2 regions of the Paenisporosarcina sp. NPDC076907 genome follow, and region 2 is predicted to be linked to the other one. Evidence: a T-box and tRNA genes for the amino acid it is inferred to sense, from the RefSeq annotation. Region 2 holds a T-box; the other holds one or more tRNA genes.
The links. The T-box of region 2 lies ahead of serS (serine--tRNA ligase). A T-box ahead of a tRNA ligase gene usually reads a tRNA of that ligase, here a tRNA-Ser.

Region 1 (10,271 bases), on a different contig from region 2:
AAGAGGTTTATTTAATTTCTTAGCATATAGATCCCATAATGCATGATTTACAGCCGCTTTTGCCATATGGTTGCCTTTGATAGCCTTTAGTGCTAATTCGAGTTGATCTGGGTGCGAGAAGGATTGATTCAACATGGCTGGAATTATCCATTTTTCTAGTGTGTTCCATGCCGTGTCCACCGTTTCTTCGGTGTACCAGGGAGAAGCAAATGCTACACATTCCCCAACACCAATTGTGCCGTCAGCATCCGTCACTTCAAGAAGGACACTCTCCCTTTCTTCCACTTCCTGCAAGTGAGTAATAAATGAATGTTTTAGAGGCACTTTTACGTGATATAACGTCACTCTTTTGATTTGGATGTTAACCACGCTCTCAGCTCTCTTCTCAGTAATTTATTCGATGCATTTCTCGGCATAACCTGTACATGGTGCAATACTTTCGGCATTTTATAAGGTGCCAATTTATCCTGCAAAAACGCTTGTAATGATTCCAATGAGAGTGCCTCATCACCGACAATAAATGCTACCGGTACTTGTCCCCACTTCTCGTCACTCATTCCACAAACACCCGCTTCACGTATCATGGGATGTTGAAGAATAGCATTTTCCACTTCTGCCGGATAAATGTTTTCACCACCTGAAATAATTAAATCAGAGCGACGATCGACGACATATAAATATCCTTCATCATCAAAATATCCGATATCGCCCGTACGGAGCCATCCGTTTTCCTGAGATGCTGTGGAAGCATTTCTACCGATATAGCCCGGGGTTACATGGCCACCACGGATGCAAATCTCGCCTTCTTCAAAAGGATTTGTCGCTTGATCGATTTCAATAAAACTTAAATACAATGGCTTCCCAGAAGACCCAAGCTTTCTTACCGCATCTTCAGGAGCAAGTGTCGCCGTTTGTGAAGATGTTTCGGTCATCCCGTAGGTTTGCAGAATGGGAATACCACGAGCAATTGCTCTCACTAAATAGGTACTCGGAACAGGACCACCGCCAACAAGCATCGTCAGCAAACGAGACGATACATTAACGTTTCGCTCTTCTAATTCGCGTAAAATCCGTTCTAACATAACTGAGACAACAGACATACGAGTGACCTCTCCGCTTACTAAGTCGTCCACCACGTGGCTTATCTCAAATTTCGAATACAGCCTCACTTCCATTCCATATAAGACCGAGCGAATGAAAATAGATAATCCACTAATGTGAAATACAGGCATGGTGCACAACCACACATCATCTGGTTGAACCCCCATATTGAAGGCGGAGGCAGTCGCATTGGTTGTGTGGTTTTGAACCGTTTGACGAACACCTTTTGGATTACCCGTTGTTCCGGATGTATACATTATGGACATGGTGCGTTCAAGCGGCCATTCGTCTTCTATTTCGAACTTGACGGAAGTTTTCTCAGTTAGTACATCCATGGTAATTGGGGAATGGATAGCCACTCTTTCTTCATAACCACCATCCACTAACAATAAAGACGGTTGAGCATCGTCAATTTGATAGGAAAGCTCTCCATCAGAGAGTCTTTCATTTAATAACACCACTTCACAACCTAATTGCCAACAAGCATGAATAGTCACAATCAACGCTGGTTGTGAGGGTGATAATATGGCGATGCGATCTCCATTCTTGACGCCAAAAGCTTTCAATGAACCCGCTACTTCTAAGGCTTCATCAAAGAGCTGTTGGAAAGTCCATGATTGATGTCCATATGTTAATGCTTTGCGATTGGGCGTCATTTTGACACGCTGTGCTAACCAGTTAGGATACATAAAATTTTGCCACCTTTAGAAAAAGCTGTCCTCATAAAGGACAGCTTGAAAATTGTCATATCAAGGGAAACGAGGGAATTGACCGAAATCAGGTTTACGTTTTTCCTTAAAGGCATCGCGGCCTTCTTTTGCTTCATCAGTTGTGTAGTAAAGAAGTGTTGCATCTCCAGCCATTTGTTGCAGCCCTGCCAAACCATCCGTATCTGCGTTCATTGCCGCTTTCAGGAAACGAAGAGCTGTAGGTGACATAGAAAGCATTTCTTCACACCATTGAACCGTTTCATCTTCCAATTGTGCGTAAGGAACTACTGTATTGACCAAGCCCATATCTAATGCTGCTTGTGCGTCATATTGACGACATAAGTACCAAATTTCACGCGCTTTTTTATGTCCGATAATACGAGCTAAATAACCAGAACCGTAACCTGCGTCAAACGAGCCGACTTTCGGTCCAGTTTGTCCAAATATTGCGTTGTCTGCAGCGATTGTTAAATCACAAACTACATGAAGAACGTGTCCGCCACCGATTGCATAACCTGCTACCATTGCAACAACAGGCTTAGGAATAACGCGAATCAAACGCTGTAAATCCAGAACGTTCAAACGTGGGATTTCATCTTCTCCAACATACCCACCATGTCCACGGACTGATTGGTCACCACCTGAACAGAAAGCTTTTTCGCCTTCACCTGTTAATACGATAACGCCGACTTTTGAATCATCGCGCGCATAAGTAAATGCATCCAATAATTCTTTAACGGTTTTAGGTCGGAAAGCATTTCTTACTTCCGGACGGTTAATTGTGATTTTCGCAATCCCGTTAAAAGTTTCATACTTAATATCTTCATATGTACGTTCTGATACCCATTGACGTGTCATACTCTTCCTCCTCAAGATCTTTCTAATACTTGCTCCATTATTATTGTAGCAAACTGAACGGGATTTTCCACATGAATTGCATGACCCGCTTCTGAAACTTCTAGATGCTGGCTGTTTTGAATCTGTTTTGTCATTTGCTTTCCAATAATCGTGAATTTTTCATCAAGTTCACCCGTGATTATTGTGACAGGGATTTTCAACTCATTCAATCGAAACCAGTAAGAAGGTTGACGACCGGTACCCATTCCTTTCAAACTATTCCAGAGACCTGAAGCAGTTTGTTGCATGCGATCTTCCCTAATGGATTGAAGCTTGATCTCATCCAATTTTTTTTGAGATTGAAATAACGGAATGTCCTGCCAAAAATCGATGAAGGATGAAAGACCTTCACTTTCCAGCTTCATAGCTAATTGATTATCTGCAGCTATTCGGGAAAGTCGGTCGGCTTCTATATCCAAACCTGGCGACGCACTTTCCAATACTAACTTCCGAACATATTCAGGATAACTAAGTGCATAAGCAAGTGCAACTCGCCCCCCCATTGAATAGCCCACGAGTGAAAAACTTGTTATGTTAAGAGTTTGGATAAGCACATGTAGATCCTTTAGTTGTTCGCTCATTTCATATCGTTTGTAATCTTTAGGTGATTCGGTGTTTCCGTGACCTAATAAATCAACCGTAATACAACGGACAGTTTCAGGTAATTGTTCAATAATTGGATGCCATGTTTTCGTGCTGCCAGTAAATCCATGCAAAAAGAGAATGGTTTCCAAAGCGTTTTTATTTTTAATTGAATAACTGACATTCACACCTCGGACTGATGCAACTAGTTGTTCCATTTCAGGTCCAACTCCTCAGTAATCCCGTTCCATAATTGTCGATGTGCCAAAACGTTCTGTTGGCGATTCGTCTTCACTTCAATGATTCGCAAATCTTTTTGTTTTGCTGTCGTTAAAGCATTTATGAACTCATCTTTTGACTCAACTGCAAAGTATTCTGCTTCGTACATGGTCGCTATTGAATCGAAAGACAAGCCGGTTGGTGTACCGAACAGTTTTTCAAAATAAATCTCTTCACTTGATTGAGGCAAATAAGAGAAAATGCCTCCTCCATCATTATTCATCACGACAATGGTGAGGTCCGTCTCATGGAAACGTGAAACCAATAAACCATTGCTGTCGTGAAGGAACGAGATGTCCCCGATTAATAAAGTGGCAGGTCGTTTTCTCGCCTGCTGAATGCCAAGTGCAGTTGAAACAACACCATCAATTCCATTTGTTCCGCGGTTAGCATAAATTGCAATGTCTTTAGTTGTTTGATTGAAGAAAGTATCGACATCCCGAATTGGCATACTGCTACCAGAAATGAGGTCACTCCCATCGGACAAATAATGAAATAGCACTCCGGCTAGTGCGCCTTCGTCGTTTTGCTCTTGAATATATTTCTCGACATGTGTTGTTGCAATTTTATTTGCCTTTGTCCAGTTGATAAGAGCTTCGTTTTCATGAACGTTGCTCAACTCTTTCCAGAACACTTGCGCCACAGAATGAACATGGTGCGTCACCACCCCCAACGAGTCCCTGAACATTGGATCTTCATCGACCGCAACATAAATTTCAGGCTGAACATCTTTTAGAAATAGTGAGAGCGGCTTAGAAACCGGTTGAGCACCAAAACGAATCACTACATCGGGAATAACGGACTGTTTAAAGTTTTCACTTTTCAGTAGTGCATCGTATTGATCAATAAGTAAGTGTAAGCAATCTTCCGGGACACTTGTCCGAAGTTGAGAAAGTGAATCTGCCAATACTGGCCACTGGATGGATTTTGCAAAAGCCCAAAACTCTCTTTTGGCCGTATCTGCAGATAGTTCCCCAACGATGAGAAGTCCCCTTTTAGCGGAAGCAATCGATTGTTCAACAAAGTCGATTGTAGGCTGTGACGCAACAATCGTCCCTGACGTCGATTCTATAAATGAGGAAGGCTCAGGCTGGAAGTCAAAATCAAGCAACAAAGGTTCTCGGAAAGGGATGTTGATATGAACTGGTCCCATTGGTGCTGCCTTAGCATGTGTAATGGCTCTCGCAGTATGACGAACAATAAATGGAATCGTCTCTTGATGTTCGTCTGCTAACGGAAAGTCTACACTCCATTTAACGTGTTTTCCGTATAGTTGAACTTGGTCGATGGCTTGAGGTGCTCCCACTTCCCTAAGTTCGTGTGGACGATCTGCTGTTAAAACAATTAAAGGAATCCTTGCATAGTTTGCTTCCACAATAGAAGGAAAATAGTTAGCAGCTGCCGTTCCAGACGTACACAGTAAAAGCACTGGACTTCGTTTAGCTTTGGCCATTCCTAAAGCAAAAAAACCAGCAGATCGTTCGTCAATTTGCATATATGTGTTGAATTCTTTTGTTTGACTAAAGGCATATGCAAGAGGCGTGGAACGAGAACCTGGACTGATTACGATATCCTGAACGCCTGCTCGAAGAAAAGTTTGGACGATAGCGTGTACATATTCAGTTAAATTTGTACGGTTATCCATTTAATTTACCTCCAAGAGTGCGTAACATCGGTCTAAATTTCACTAATGTCTCCGCATATTCAGAAGTAGGATCCGAATCCGCAACAATTCCTCCACCAGCATATAAATAAGCATTCGTTTTGTTCAATAACGCGGAGCGGATGGCAACAGCGAATTCACCGTTTCCTTCAGCATCAATCCAACCCACAGGTGCGGCATAGTATCCACGATTCATTTGCTCAACCATTCTAATTATAGCCATGGCGTCTCCTCGGGGTTCTCCACCTAAAGCCGGTGTTGGGTGTAAATCTTTTACCAGTTGCAACAGTCCATAACCTTTTTGCAACTTCCCTTCCACTGGTGTATATAAATGCTGAATGTCTCTGATTTTCATCAGTTTAGGGTATTTTGGAACTCTGACTTCGTCACAATATTGATTAAATACTTCCGTAATCATATCTACCACATATTGATGTTCTTCTCTGTTTTTTGAATCCTGCAATAGGTCGTTGCCTAATTGCTGATCTTCGATTGCAGTTTGTCCCCTCTTAACAGAACCCGCTAAACAAGTGGACAGTGCGCGACGATTTTCTACTTTCACCAAGCGTTCAGGCGTTGCTCCAAAAAACAAATTATCTGCAAGCTCTAGCCCAAACAGAAAACTTTCTGGTTGCTCTTTAGACGTATGATACATGGCAGATGGTGAACTCACTTCTTCTGCAAAAGTCAATTCCAATGAACGGGCAATGACAACCTTTTGAGCCTCACCAGCATGAATTAATTTCGTCACATGTGAAACTGCATCCAAATATAATTCCTTGTAGCGTTCATCCATTTGAGTTAATAGCGGTTTTGCATAAGGTTTTAATTCCTTGACCTGCGCTGCATGGATCAGGTCATCCCGTTCTCCACGTAAGCGATCAAATTGAATTTGTGAATCTTTATCACTCGTTATTAAATGGATACTGATGAATACTCTGTCGTCACGTATGACGAGTTGAAAAGAAGGCACAGCAAAGTACGCCGAAGGGAACATATCCCACTCGGAAGATAATTTGTTGGCTGGGTCAAAAGAAAACCCGCCAAACAATATCGGTTGTAAATCATGTTCTTCATTCACGATTTTAGAGCACAGTTCATTCCATTGTTGATCCACTTCAGCGAAGCGATTTTCTTCTGCGGTACTTGTGATGACATGAGCATGTCCAAGTCCGACCAATGTAAATGTTTTTTCTCGGTTCTGCCAGTAAAATCTTTGACCTTTATATGACTCTCCTGCTTCAAAGAAAGCAACAGAGGATAATCCATTCACTTCAATCGTTTCTGTATAAAAATGTACGGCCGAAGACTGATCTTCGACTACATATCCTGTGGATGTCAATGACTTTCGTTTCATCCAGTTTCCCTCCGTAATTAGGACTTCATAAATATATGAGGACCCTTTAATATCCTACCTTCTATCATACCTCTTTATAGACGATTCAGCACTCGTAAAGCAAACAATCTACACAGAATTAGGTGGATGAAGTACAATGAGAGAGGTAAAAAAAGAAGAAGGAGCGGAAACTTTATGTCACACGATTTAAAAGCTGATAGTGGCTGGCGTATTTGGTGGCAATTAACACGGCCTCACACGTTAACTGCATCATTTGTTCCTGTATTTTTAGGTACAATGATTGCCATTTCCTATACAGATATACACTGGCCATTATTCTTTGCTATGCTGTTTGCAAGCATGCTGATCCAAGCAGCTACAAATATGTTCAATGAGTATTATGACTTTGCAAGAGGATTGGATAATGAGAAGTCTGTTGGGATTGGTGGTGCCATCGTTAGAAATGGAGTTCAACCAAAAACAGTTATGCAGCTCGCTTTATTGCTCTATGCAATCTCAATTATTCTAGGGATATACATATGCATCGAAACCACTTGGCTATTAGCAATTGTAGGAGCCGTATCAATGGCGATTGGCTATTTCTACACAGGCGGTCCTTACCCTATTGCATATACGCCTTTTGGGGAATTATTTTCAGGTGTATTTATGGGAATGCTGATTGTTTTAATCGCATTCTATATCCAAACAGGAGAAATTACATCCATTGCTCTGATATTGTCTATTCCAAGTATGTTACTAGTCGCTGCAATTATGCTTTCAAATAATATACGGGATTTAGTGGAAGATAAAGCAGGCGGACGTAAAACAATGGCTTTACTGATTGGACGTAAACGCGCCATCAATGTATTGCTCGGATTGTTCATCGCTTCATATTTATGGATCCTTGCACTGGTTGTCGCAGGAGAAATCACTCCATGGGCACTACTTGTTATTTTGAGCATAAAAAAACCGATACTTGCCATTCAGACATTTAAAGCTCATGAAGATCCGCTCAGAGTGGGTCCTGCCATGAAAGATACCGCACTCACGAATACGATCTTCGGTTTCCTTCTCGGAATCGGTTTGCTGATTGGATATATCTTATAGAAATTGAACAAACCGCATGTGCCTGGACAAAGGCAATGCGGTTTTTTTATGTATTTTCAATATAGAGAAGGTTTCAATTGGCTCGCAGTGTTCGATCGAAAGCATATGGATCTTTACTTTCACAGAAACACCCATTAAACGACAGTATTAGGGTCATTTTGTATATTTCTACAACTTCTAATGAATGGAGCTGTTCTCTTCGCTCGGTATAAAGAATGACTCACCTGTTTTGAGAATGTAGGATTTTCAGACGTCAACCACGTTTTTTCAGACGTGATGCTTCATTTCTCAGACGTCCTCTCCCATTTTTCAGACGTGAGTGCCAAAAAGTCAGACTGAGCTTCCACATATCAAATAACAGCAAGAAAGCCTACAGCTTAATAGCTGCAGGATTAGATTATCATATATCAATTATGGGTAGACATAATATCCTATAATTCGACATTTCTCCATAAAAAAACACGCTATCCCGAAGATAGCGCATCTTTTTAAATGACCCCTACGGGATTCGAACCCGTGTTACCGCCGTGAAAGGGCGGTGTCTTAACCGCTTGACCAAGGGGCCTTATATCTGGCGGAGAAGGAGGGATTTGAACCCTCGCGCCGGTTGCCCGACCTACACCCTTAGCAGGGGCGCCTCTTCAGCCACTTGAGTACTTCCCCAGAAATAATGGCTCCGAAGGTAGGACTCGAACCTACGACCAATCGATTAACAGTCGATTGCTCTACCACTGAGCTACTTCGGAATGGTGGGCCTAAATGGACTCGAACCATCGACCTCACGCTTATCAGGCGTGCGCTCTAACCAGCTGAGCTATAGGCCCACATAAAAAATGGAGCGGGTGAAGAGAATCGAACTCTCATCATCAGCTTGGAAGGCTGAGGTTTTACCACTAAACTACACCCGCAAATATGGTGGCTCAGGACGGAATCGAACCGCCGACACAAGGATTTTCAGTCCTTTGCTCTACCGACTGAGCTACTGAGCCACAATTAAATTGTACTAAGCTGTGAATCTCTTTGCTTATTCCAATTTTTAATACTTTAGAAAAAATGGCGGTCCCGACGGGAATCGAACCCGCGATCTCCTGCGTGACAGGCAGGCATGTTAACCGCTACACCACGGGACCATTTGGTTGCGGGGGCAGGATTTGAACCTGCGACCTTTGGGTTATGAGCCCAACGAGCTACCGTGCTGCTCCACCCCGCGATAATATTATTGTTATAAACATAATTGCTTCAACACTTATTGTGTTATGAACACCTGCATTTAGCGAGTTAATATGTATGTTTATATTTGATAGTCTTACACCACACACTTAGTAAAAATGGAGGAGGTAGAGGGATTCGAACCCCCGCGGGATTTGACTCCCCTGTCGGTTTTCAAGACCGATCCCTTCAGCCAAACTTGGGTATACCTCCGCGATATATAAGTGGTGGACCTTGCAGGACTCGAACCTGCGACCGGACGGTTATGAGCCGTCTGCTCTAACCAACTGAGCTAAAGGTCCTAAAAAATGGCGGCAGAGGGGATCGAACCCCCGACCTCACGGGTATGAACCGTACGCTCTAGCCAGCTGAGCTATGCCGCCAGGATCTTTATAAAATGTTGGTGGAGCCTAGCGGGATCGAACCGCTGACCTCCTGCGTGCAAGGCAGGCGCTCTCCCAGCTGAGCTAAGGCCCCATAAAAGGGATGAAATAAACTGGTCGGGAAGACAGGATTCGAACCTGCGACCCCTTGGTCCCAAACCAAGTGCTCTACCAAGCTGAGCTACTTCCCGAGTCAAAAATTATGGCGCGCCCGAGAGGACTCGAACCTCTAACCGCTTGATTCGTAGTCAAGTACTCTATCCAATTGAGCTACGGGCGCTAAATATGATGTTTTATGAAAAGATGGTGCCGAGGACCGGAATCGAACCGGTACGGTAGTCACCTACCGCAGGATTTTAAGTCCTGTGCGTCTGCCAGTTCCGCCACCCCGGCATTAAAGAAGTTATGGAGCGGAAGACGAGGTTCGAACTCGCGACCCCCACCTTGGCAAGGTGGTGTTCTACCACTGAACTACTTCCGCTTGTATAACATTGTAAAAAATGGTGCGGGTGAAGGGAGTCGAACCCCCACGCCTTGCGGCGCTAGATCCTAAGTCTAGTGCGTCTGCCAGTTCCGCCACACCCGCAACTTAGTATGAAAATGGTGAGCCATGTAGGATTCGAACCTACGACCCTCTGATTAAAAGTCAGATGCTCTACCAACTGAGCTAATGGCTCTAACAATGGTGCCGGCGAAAGGAGTCGAACCCTCGACCTACTGATTACAAGTCAGTTGCTCTACCAACTGAGCTACACCGGCACGGTGTTAAAAAGAATAATGGTGGAGGATGACGGGCTCGAACCGCCGACCCTCTGCTTGTAAGGCAGATGCTCTCCCAGCTGAGCTAATCCTCCGAAATAAATCGCCCAGCGACGTCCTACTCTCACAGGGGGAAACCCCCAACTACCATCGGCGCTAAAGAGCTTAACTTCCGTGTTCGGTATGGGAACGGGTGTGACCTCTTTGCCATTATCACTGGACTGGGTATTCTTTTTTCAGACAAG
Region 2 (10,271 bases):
CGTAAGCTCATTGACATTGGCCAAAGTCGTGGGGTTGACCCTAAAACGGTTGGCAATGGAATACAGACTATCCCCTTGTTTTACTACATAAATCATTTTAGACCTCCTCGTTCCACATCTCACTTATGCTATGCGAAAGATGAACTAAACATGCTACACTAAAAAGAAGGAGCGATGCAGAATGGATGTATTTGAAAAAGATCGACTTTTCATGGCAGAAGCCTTAGAAGAGGCCCAAAAAGCTGCAACATTAGGCGAAGTTCCCATTGGCGCAATCATTGTGTATCAGGGTGAAATCATTGCACGTGCACACAACCTAAGGGAAACGACTCAAAATGCAACGACTCACGCAGAGTTGTTGGCCATCCAGCAAGCATGTGCAAAAATCGGAAGTTGGCGCCTGGAAGAAATGACCCTATACGTTACTCTGGAGCCTTGCCCGATGTGTGCGGGAGCTATATTGCAATCGCGTATTCCCCGAGTGGTATACGGAGCACGTGACATTAAAGCAGGTTGCGTCGATTCACTCTATCGATTGTTGAACGATGCCCGTTTCAATCATGAATGTGAAGTAACTGAAGGAATATTAGCTGAGGAATGCGGTGGCATTCTCACTCAATTTTTCCGCAATTTACGCGAACAAAAAAAGAACCGGAAACGAACTTAAGAGACAAGTTCATTTCCGGTTTTCTATTATTCAGATGCTTATTATTTGATGATTTCTTTTCCACCCATATATGGACGTAAAACTTCAGGAATAATAACAGTACCATCTTCTTGTTGGAAGTTTTCCAAAATGGCTGCCACGGTGCGACCAAGTGCCAATCCACTTCCGTTTAACGTATGCACAAATTCTGGTTTCGCATTAGGTTCACGACGGAAGCGAATGTTTGCACGTCGAGCTTGGAAGTCCTCAAAGTTACTGCAAGAAGAAATCTCACGGTACACTCCTTGTGCTGGAATCCAAACTTCGATATCGTATTTTTTCGCTGCCGTAAATCCTAAATCTGCCGTACACATTTTCAAGACACGGTATGGTAAGCCCAACAATTGAAGAACTCTCTCAGCATGTCCTGTTAATTTCTCCAATTCGTTATAAGAATCATCCGGATTTACAAAACGAACAAGTTCCACTTTGTTGAATTGGTGTTGACGAATCAAACCACGTGTATCGCGACCTGCAGAACCCGCTTCAGAACGGAAACAAGCACTGTATGCAGCAAATCCTTGTGGCAGTGCATCTTTTGTTAAAATTTCATCGCGGTAGAAGTTCGTTACCGTTACTTCAGACGTCGGAATCAAGAAGAAATCTTCTTTTTCAATTAAGAATGCATCTTCCTCAAACTTCGGCAATTGACCAGTACCTGTAAGGCTTGCACGGTTTGCCAAATATGGAGGCAGCATTTCTTCATAACCATGTTCCTCAGTATGAAGATCAATCATGAAGTTCATAAGAGCACGTTCTAAACGCGCACCTAAACCACGATAGAACAAGAAACGGCTACCTGTTGTTTTTGCAGCGCGTTCGAAATCGACGATATTCAAATCTGTCGCGATATCCCAGTGAGGCTTTGGTTCAAAATCAAACTGACGAATATCTCCCCAAGTACGCTCTTCCACGTTGTCATCTTCAGATTCCCCAACCGGCACACTTTCGTGTGGGATGTTTGGCAGGCGCATCATCATGTCAGCAAACTTCTCTTCGACACCGCGCAATTCTTCATCCAATACTTTGATTTCATCACCTACTTGACGCATACGTAAGATGACATCATCCGCATTTTCTTTATTGCGTTTCATGACGGCGATTTTTTCAGATGCTCCATTACGTTCCGCTTTTAATACTTCTGCTTTGCCAATTAGTTCACGGCGTTTAGAATCAAGCTCTTCAAATTGATCAAAGTTCCCTAAATCTTCACCGCGTTTTTCCAGTTTTGCTTTCACTTCTTCGTAATTATCTCTAACTCGTTTTACATCTAACATGTTTTTTCCTCCTTTGATTTTGATGATAGGCAAGTGTTGAAACAAGCGTTAAAAAATCATTTTAGACAACGCCGAAAAGCGTAGTAGCCCACTCTAGCTCGACTCCTCCGGTGGAAGAAAGGAATCGAAAACTCGTTTTCGAATGAGTTTCTGAAGCGGAGGTGCGAGCTGGGCTGCGAAGCTAGACAACAAAAAAAGCCCTCCATCCCCTTGGAAAGGGACGAGAGCTACCCGCGTTACCACCCTGATTGATTTGTCCATGCGAACAAATCCACTTGTCTCATAACGGCTTTTCAACCGGCTGCAACTTACTAGTCTTCAGTCGCGCAACTCCAGGACGGATTCACAAGTGTTTTTACCGGCTCGCACCACCCGCCGGCTCTCTAAAAAAAACGGAGCTTGTTACTACTTCCCATCATCGTTTCATATGTGAAATTAACCATACTTTACTACAGGATATGTATTTTGGCAAGTTGTCATACAAGAAAAAGAAAACATCAGCTTGTTCCAATTAAAGAACAAACTGATGTTTTGCATTTCCTAATATAAAACTAATTAATTCACACCCACTGCAGTAAATGCTGCTTTAACGCTTGTAACTTCACTGCTACTTGCGCCGTATAGGTCAGTAGCTGCTTGAACAGCTGCTACACGATATTGAGCAAACGTTGAATTAGGTGTTAAATACTGCGTTAACGTACGGTAGAAAATTTTACCCGATTTGTCATTACCGATTCCCGCTACGCTGACACCGTAATGTGTACCACCATTTGATAATAAGTAAGCTGCTTTATTACTAATTCCACTATTCCAATGAACGCCACCATTATCCTGTGTACCTACATAGCGTTGCGAATAATGATCTGGATCTCCACTTTGTGTTGGGTCTGCCATTGAACGTAGAGCATCACCAGATGTGCCAGGTGTGTAGATGTCTTCCCCAATTTGCCAATCTGGCTTGTTGTTGAAGTGATATTCTACTAACGTACCGAAAATATCAGACATCGATTCATTGATTGCACCTGATTCATTTTGATAGATTAAGTCCGCGGTTGTATCCGTCACGGCATGCGTCAACTCATGTGCAATTACGTCAAGTGCACCGGATAACGGGATGAATGTAGAGCCGTCTCCGTCACCATACACCATTTGCGAACCGCTCCAAAAAGCATTGTTGTAATTGCGACCGTAATGCACAGTAGAAATTAATTGCGCACCATTTCCATCATAGCTATTACGGCTATGTACATTTTTATAATAGTCATATGTTTGAGCAGCGTAAGCGTGTGCATCAACAGCAGCTCCATCATATGCTGCGTTCAACACATTATCTGCATCCAACCATAACGTTCCTGGGGTTTGAGTTCGGTTTTTAGCATCATACGTAAAGATTCCATTTCCACGCGTACGATCGACTAAGTATGAACCATTGCTGTTTGTAACTGTATTGAAGGATTTTGTATCACCTAAAACGCCTTTACCTGAACCTACTGTGTTTGTTCCTGTTGGAGAAGTAACACCAGGTTTACCTGCTTGATGAATTTGATTAAACGAAGCTAAAACGTCTCCAGTTTGAGCATCCACGAAATACTGATAGTTACCTGGTGATGGATGTAAGAATTCAAACTCAAGTGCATATGCATAGTTTGCTTTTCCATCTTTCACATAAATGACGAATTCAGGTTTTGCTTCCTTCTCAAGTTCTGGTGCTTGTCCTAGTTTTGCAGCCATATCTTTGGCAGCAATCGCTTGTGCTTCAGCATGTTTAATTTTCGCACCACTCTTTAAAGTTTGTTTTTTATCTAATTCCGGTGCTAGTTCACCAGATACAGCTGTTAATACACCATCCGCATCAACATGGGCTGTTAACACTGATCCGAAAACTGGTACACCTTTATAGACCTGTTGTAATTTAACAAGAGTGAAGCCAACATCATCTTTTGTTTCATTCAAAACTTTAAAATTAGAATAAGAATCATTGCTAGTTTTATAGAGTCCTTGTTTTTCTGCTAAATAGTTTAACACAACATCTTTAGCTGCTTTATTCGATGGAGCAGTAAGCTTTCCAGATATAAAATTCGGGCTATTACTTTTTTGGTTCATATGGACTTTTTCAGAAATTGTACTCCCTGGTGCTGCGTATACTGGTGCAATGACTGTTGATAAGGCAATCGTTGCTGCTAAACTCAGACTCACTACATTCTTCTTCTTCACTTAACTCCACTCCCTGGTTTCTGAAAATTCCGAATTTAATTCGGTAATTTGTATTCTATCTATTTTACTATTCTGAATATATAGGTAACTATCACTGTTTTTTATTGGATAAATACGGGTTTATTTTCCTTGTTGTAAAATGGTTAATTTTTCTTAAACCAATCTTTAGAATCATTTGTTTTTATATACCTATATCAATAGATAGAAATATTATCTAATTAATATCCATTTCCAAAAGGTATTTACACATTTTGATAAAGATGGTTACATGGTTACAATTTAATATTTACCATTTAGACCTTCAAAAAAAATAAGCCCGCACAATGGCAGGCTTAATCTTAAACTTTTTAATTTATAAAATTCTCTACTAATTGGACAAAATAAGCAGTTACGCGATGATCATCAGTCAGTTCAGGATGAAAAGAGCACCCTAAAAATTGTTCTTGTTTGGCCATCACAATACGACCGTTATGTTCACATAAAACTTCTGTCTTAGTCCCAACTTCATGAATATGTGGCGCACGTATGAACACAGCAGGAAAATCCTCCGCTACACCTTTAATAGAAACGCTCGTTTCGAAACTATCGACTTGTCGACCAAATGAATTTCGTTCTACTGTCACATCCATTACACCTAGATGCGGTTGCTCATATCCTACAAGTGAACCTGCCAGGAGGATAAGTCCTGCACACGTCCCAAACATTGGATGTCCCGCTTTTGCAAATTCGCGCAAGGGTTCCATCATGCCGTATAAATCAATCAAACGACGCATCGTTGTGCTTTCTCCGCCCGGTAGAATTAATCCATCAATCCCAGACAAGTCCTCCACACGTTTGACAACGACAGCTTGGGCTCCGCTCGCTTCTATCGATCGAATATGTTCTCGAACAGCTCCTTGTAGAGCCAATACACCAATTTTCACCATTTTACAGTACTCGATCCTGCATACGATCTTTCGCTTCTAAACGGGATATTTCAATCCCTTTCATCGGCACTCCAAGGTCTTTTGAAATCTCAACAAGTAATTTGTAGTCTTGGTAGTGCGTCGTCGCCTCAACGATTGCACGTGCAAATTTTTCAGGGTTATCTGATTTGAAGATACCTGATCCTACGAAAACTCCATCTGCTCCAAGTTCCATCATCAATGCTGCATCTGCAGGAGTAGCTACCCCACCTGCTGCAAAGTTAACAACCGGTAATCTGCCCAAATGTTTGATTTCAAGTAACACATGGTAAGGAGCACCTAGAATTTTTGCTTCCGTCATTAATTCGTCTTCATTCATGTGGATGATTTTACGGACCTGAGCATTTAATTTACGCAAATGACGCACTGCTTCTACAATATTACCTGTACCAGGCTCCCCCTTTGTACGAAGCATGGAAGCACCTTCACCAATTCGTCGAGCTGCTTCACCTAAATCTTTGTTCCCACACACAAAAGGAACGGTGAAATTACTTTTAATTAAATGGAACTCTTCATCTGCTGGTGTTAATACTTCAGATTCGTCGATATAGTCGACACCCATTTCTTCTAACATACGGGCTTCAGAAATATGACCAATCCGTGCTTTTGCCATAACTGGAATTGTTACTGCATTCATTACTTCTTCAGTAATACGTGGATCAGCCATTCGTGCTACGCCACCTGCTGCACGAATATCAGAAGGCACTCGTTCCAATGCCATTACTGCTACTGCTCCAGCTGCTTCAGCAATACGAGCTTGTTCTGCGTTGATAACGTCCATGATGACGCCACCTTTTTGCATTTCTGCCATACCACGTTTTACACGATCCGTTCCTGTTACATGTTGAGTCATTGTATATAGCCTCCATTTCATCTATGATTATTAGTATAATGAAGTATGACCATTTAAAAAGTGTCAGTTTCCACCTATTTAACAAGGTCAGTTAGGAGAGATTGATGGATATTTGGCTCAATCAAGTCGATAGATCTTCACCAACACCTCTATATGAGCAACTTTATCTTGAAATGAAGGAGACAATTATTCGCGGTGATTTAGTTGTTGGCACCAAGTTACCTTCTAAAAGACAACTCGCGGAGTTTCTCAATCTCAGTCAAACAACGATTGAATTGGCTTATGGGCAGCTGGTGGCAGAAGGTTTTATTAAAGCGGTTGCGCGAAGTGGGTATTACGTTGAACAAGTGGAGGAACTCGCTTTTACAGACGAAATGCGAATGAAACATGATCAACCAGAAACATTTAAGCACGCCTACAGCATTGATTTTAACTCAGGCCGTATTGACACTTCTTCCTTCCCTTTCAATCAATGGCGTAAGTATGCAAAAGACGTGTTAGATGAAACATCGCGTGATTTGCTATTGCTCGGTCACCCTCAAGGAGACGTGGAATTAAGACAGGAAATTGCGCATTATTTATACTCCTCAAGGGGTGTCCGTTGTACAGCCCAACAAATAGTAATTGGCTCAGGAACTGAACAGTTAATGCCGCTGCTGATTCGCCTGCTCGGTAAACAAATAGTTTTCGCCATAGAAAACCCTGGCTATCCGATGACCCATCATATATTTGCCAATTATGATCGAGAAACTGTAGCGGTTCCTGTCGATGAAGATGGTATGCAAGTAGCAGAATTAGAAAAGAAACAAGCTAGCGTTGCCTATGTCACACCTTCCCATCAATTCCCTACAGGTGCTATTTTATCGGCCTCCAGGCGTGTTCAATTACTTAATTGGGCTTCCGCCAAAGAAGGTCGTTATATTATAGAAGATGACTATGACAGTGAATTCCGCTATGTTGGTAAACCAATTCCTTCTCTGCAAGGAATGGATCAAAGCGAGCGGGTCATTTACATTAGTACGTTTTCTAAATCCCTAATGCCTTCGCTACGCATTGCCTATTTTGTGTTACCCATGCACTTGCTTCAAGCGTATCGGGTGACATTCCCGTATTATTCGTCAACGGTACCTAGACTCGATCAACATGTACTCGCACAGTTCATGAGAGACGGCCATTTTTCAAAGCACTTGAATCGCATGCGAAAATTGTATCGCAAAAAATTGGAAAAGTTAACGCAGGCCTTAGATGAATATAGACCCACTGTTCATATTTCAGGTGAGCAAGCAGGTATGCACATCGTTTTGACGGTAGATAGCGAATCCACAGACCGTGAATTAGTTGAACTCGCGAAACAACAAGACATTCGGGTATACGCTTTATCCGACTACCACCAACCAACTCAAAGTATTCCTTCTAGACCTCAAGTGTTGATAGGGTTCGGCGGTTTTGAAGAAGAGGCCATTGAACCAGCTGTAGAGGCCTTAATGAATGCTTGGCACATAAAAAAAGCATAAAAAAACGGTGATTTCAAAAGAAATCACCGTTTTACTTTTAATCATGATATTTTTAGCCTAGAATAATCCACCGACAAAGTCAGTTGCACCATTCCAAAGTTTACCGAAGAAATGACCTACAGCTTGTAGGCCTAAAGAGAACCAACTTGCACGTTCAACGGCTTCAGTTGTTACAACATTAGAGGCTTTTGAAGCACCTGTGATGTAACCGTAGTCTGATCCTTCAGATTTTACAAGTTCCACATGACCAACAACTTCATCCTTCTTAATTGCAGCTTCCAAAGAACCATCTTTCATTTTCTTCTCATCAAGCACTAATTTAGGTTTATATAAATCTTTTTCGCTAGATTTAATGACCATTTCAATCGGCTCTTTTACAGTAATGCCAACTTGGTCTTCTTTACCTTTTATTACAGGAATGTCTTTTTGGTCTTTGAATTCATATCCTGCTGGTAAAATTTCTTCTTTTGCAAATTGAGAGAATCCATAATCAAACAATGCACGAGTTGCATCAAAACGTGCTTTATAAGAACCTACACCTTTGCTATCGACAGCTTTCATCACGACTGCAATTACACGCATGCCGTCTTTTTCAGCAGTTCCTGTAAAGCAGTGACCTGCGAAATCTGTTGTACCCGTTTTTAATCCATCAACTTTAGCGCCTTTATATTCATAAACAAGACCAGGAAGCATGAAATTCCAGTTATCCATTTCAATTGCATCGCTCGTACCTTCTCTGAATACTTTAGTCGTAATATTAGTTGTTTGGAGTACTTCAGGGTAGTCATTCAACAAGTGGAAAGCCAATTTTGCTACTGATTTTGCAGGCATGACGTTCTCATCTTCTGGACCGGTTCCCTGAGGATGATTTCCTTGTAAATCGGCATTGCTTAAACCAGTCGAGTTGACAAACTTGTAACCTGTTAAGCCTAGCTCTTCCGCTTTTTTGTTCATCATGTTGACGAACTCAGTCTCAGTACCAGCAATCGTTTCAGCAATTGCAACAGTCGCTGCGTTTGCTGAGTAAATTGCCATTGCTTCGTATAATTCTTTAATGCTATAAGTACCATCTTGACGAAGAGGTACATTACTTAAACGACGATCTTGTGAGATTTGGTAAGTATAATCTGTTACAGAATATTGTTGTTCCCAAGTAACTTGTCCGTTTTCAATCGCTTCAAACAATAAATACTCAGTCATCATTTTGGTCATACTTGCTATACCTAAAGCTGTATCTGCATTTTGTTCATATAAAATCTTTCCTGTATCTGCATCAATTAAAATAGCACCATCAACAAATAAATTTAGACTCTCTTCAGCATCTGTAGAAGCCGGTTGTGTCACAACCATACTTACTAGCAGAATCGGAAGGAGTAACCAGCGCACTAGCGCTTTGTTCACTGCACTTTTCACTTCTAGAACCTCCGCCATTCTCTTTTTTAATTTTCCCTTGCTCATTTTATCACAAAAATCTGGCATACGGGACGTTCTAAAAAAAAAGCACCCAATCTGCCTAATGTATAGACGACAGAATAGGTGCTAAAGTTCTGTTATTTAATTAAATCGAGTAATTTGGAGATTCTTTCGTAATTTGGACATCATGCGGATGGCTTTCGATCAACCCTGCACCCGTCATTTTAATAAACTGTGAATTCTCTCGCAAATCTTGTAAATCTTTCGTTCCACAGTAGCCCATACCTGCACGAATACCACCCATCAACTGATGGATAGTATCTGAAAGCGGTCCTTTATAAGGTAGACGACCTTCAATTCCTTCAGGTACTAATTTTTTGGCATCGTCTTGGAAATAACGGTCTTTCGAGCCTTTTTCCATTGCTCCGATTGAGCCCATTCCACGATACACTTTAAATCGACGACCTTGGAAGATTTCAGTTTCTCCAGGACTTTCTGAAGTTCCTGCAAGTAAACTACCTAGCATAACCACGTGTCCGCCTGCAGCTAGTGCTTTTACGATGTCTCCAGAATACTTAATTCCGCCATCGGCAATTATTGTTTTGCCATGTTTGCGTGCTTCCGTCGCACAATCGTAAACAGCCGTAATTTGAGGAACACCAACACCAGCAACAACTCGTGTCGTACAAATTGAACCTGGGCCTATTCCCACTTTCACCACATCTGCACCAGCTTCGAATAATGCAGCTGTACCTTCAGCAGTTGCTACATTCCCTGCAATGATGTCCAATTCAGGATACGTCTTACGAATCGCACTGACAGTATCTATAACGCCTTGCGAATGACCGTGAGCCGTATCGATTACAATTACATCTACTTGTGCTTTAACAAGGTTTTCAACACGCTTCATCGTATCAGAAGTAACACCGACTGCTGCTCCAACCAATAAACGTCCATGATGATCTTTTGCCGCATTAGGAAACTCGATCACTTTTTCAATATCTTTTATCGTGATTAATCCTTTTAACACACCTGAATCATCGACAATCGGCAGCTTTTCTATTTTATATTGCTGTAAAATCTTTTCAGCATCCTCAAGAGTTGTCCCAACTGAAGCTGTAACCAATTCTTCTTTCGTCATTACATCTTCAATTGCCAATGAGTAGTCTTGAATAAAGCGAAGATCACGGTTTGTAATTATTCCAACTAACTTTAACTCTTCTTCATTATTAACAATAGGAACACCAGAAATACGGTATTTACCCATTAGATGTTCTGCATCATATACTTGATGAGTTGGCGTAAGGAAAAATGGATCGGTAATGACGC

Region 1: it has a tRNA-Ser gene. The T-box ahead of serS (serine--tRNA ligase) is inferred to sense a tRNA for this amino acid. The anticodon was not compared.

What each region holds. Positions count from the first base shown of each region.
Region 1 is NZ_JBNNIX010000002.1:733,193-743,463, forward strand. It holds gene menC (o-succinylbenzoate synthase) at 1-369, opposite strand, end outside; gene ACQKEV_RS11370 (o-succinylbenzoate--CoA ligase) at 342-1,790, opposite strand; gene menB (1,4-dihydroxy-2-naphthoyl-CoA synthase) at 1,851-2,669, opposite strand; gene menH (2-succinyl-6-hydroxy-2,4-cyclohexadiene-1-carboxylate synthase) at 2,681-3,508, opposite strand; gene menD (2-succinyl-5-enolpyruvyl-6-hydroxy-3-cyclohexene-1-carboxylic-acid synthase) at 3,496-5,214, opposite strand; gene ACQKEV_RS11390 (isochorismate synthase) at 5,207-6,589, opposite strand; gene ACQKEV_RS11395 (1,4-dihydroxy-2-naphthoate polyprenyltransferase) at 6,764-7,675, shown strand; tRNA gene ACQKEV_RS11400 (tRNA-Glu) at 8,169-8,240, opposite strand; tRNA gene ACQKEV_RS11405 (tRNA-Ser) at 8,248-8,338, opposite strand; tRNA gene ACQKEV_RS11410 (tRNA-Asn) at 8,347-8,421, opposite strand; tRNA gene ACQKEV_RS11415 (tRNA-Ile) at 8,423-8,499, opposite strand; tRNA gene ACQKEV_RS11420 (tRNA-Gly) at 8,510-8,583, opposite strand; tRNA gene ACQKEV_RS11425 (tRNA-Phe) at 8,589-8,664, opposite strand; tRNA gene ACQKEV_RS11430 (tRNA-Asp) at 8,730-8,805, opposite strand; tRNA gene ACQKEV_RS11435 (tRNA-Met) at 8,809-8,885, opposite strand; tRNA gene ACQKEV_RS11440 (tRNA-Ser) at 9,005-9,097, opposite strand; tRNA gene ACQKEV_RS11445 (tRNA-Ile) at 9,110-9,186, opposite strand; tRNA gene ACQKEV_RS11450 (tRNA-Met) at 9,194-9,267, opposite strand; tRNA gene ACQKEV_RS11455 (tRNA-Ala) at 9,286-9,361, opposite strand; tRNA gene ACQKEV_RS11460 (tRNA-Pro) at 9,382-9,458, opposite strand; tRNA gene ACQKEV_RS11465 (tRNA-Arg) at 9,471-9,547, opposite strand; tRNA gene ACQKEV_RS11470 (tRNA-Leu) at 9,572-9,660, opposite strand; tRNA gene ACQKEV_RS11475 (tRNA-Gly) at 9,674-9,748, opposite strand; tRNA gene ACQKEV_RS11480 (tRNA-Leu) at 9,769-9,853, opposite strand; tRNA gene ACQKEV_RS11485 (tRNA-Lys) at 9,869-9,944, opposite strand; tRNA gene ACQKEV_RS11490 (tRNA-Thr) at 9,951-10,026, opposite strand; tRNA gene ACQKEV_RS11495 (tRNA-Val) at 10,046-10,121, opposite strand; rRNA gene rrf (5S ribosomal RNA) at 10,132-10,247, opposite strand.
Region 2 is NZ_JBNNIX010000010.1:8,418-18,688, forward strand. It holds gene ACQKEV_RS17395 (glycosyl hydrolase family 18 protein) at 1-96, opposite strand, end outside; gene tadA (tRNA adenosine(34) deaminase TadA) at 182-667, shown strand; gene serS (serine--tRNA ligase) at 709-1,983, opposite strand; T-box leader at 2,197-2,411, opposite strand; gene ACQKEV_RS17410 (M4 family metallopeptidase) at 2,539-4,197, opposite strand; gene pdxT (pyridoxal 5'-phosphate synthase glutaminase subunit PdxT) at 4,545-5,123, opposite strand; gene pdxS (pyridoxal 5'-phosphate synthase lyase subunit PdxS) at 5,125-6,015, opposite strand; gene ACQKEV_RS17425 (PLP-dependent aminotransferase family protein) at 6,120-7,529, shown strand; gene ACQKEV_RS17430 (serine hydrolase) at 7,587-8,942, opposite strand; gene guaB (IMP dehydrogenase) at 9,088-10,271, opposite strand, start outside.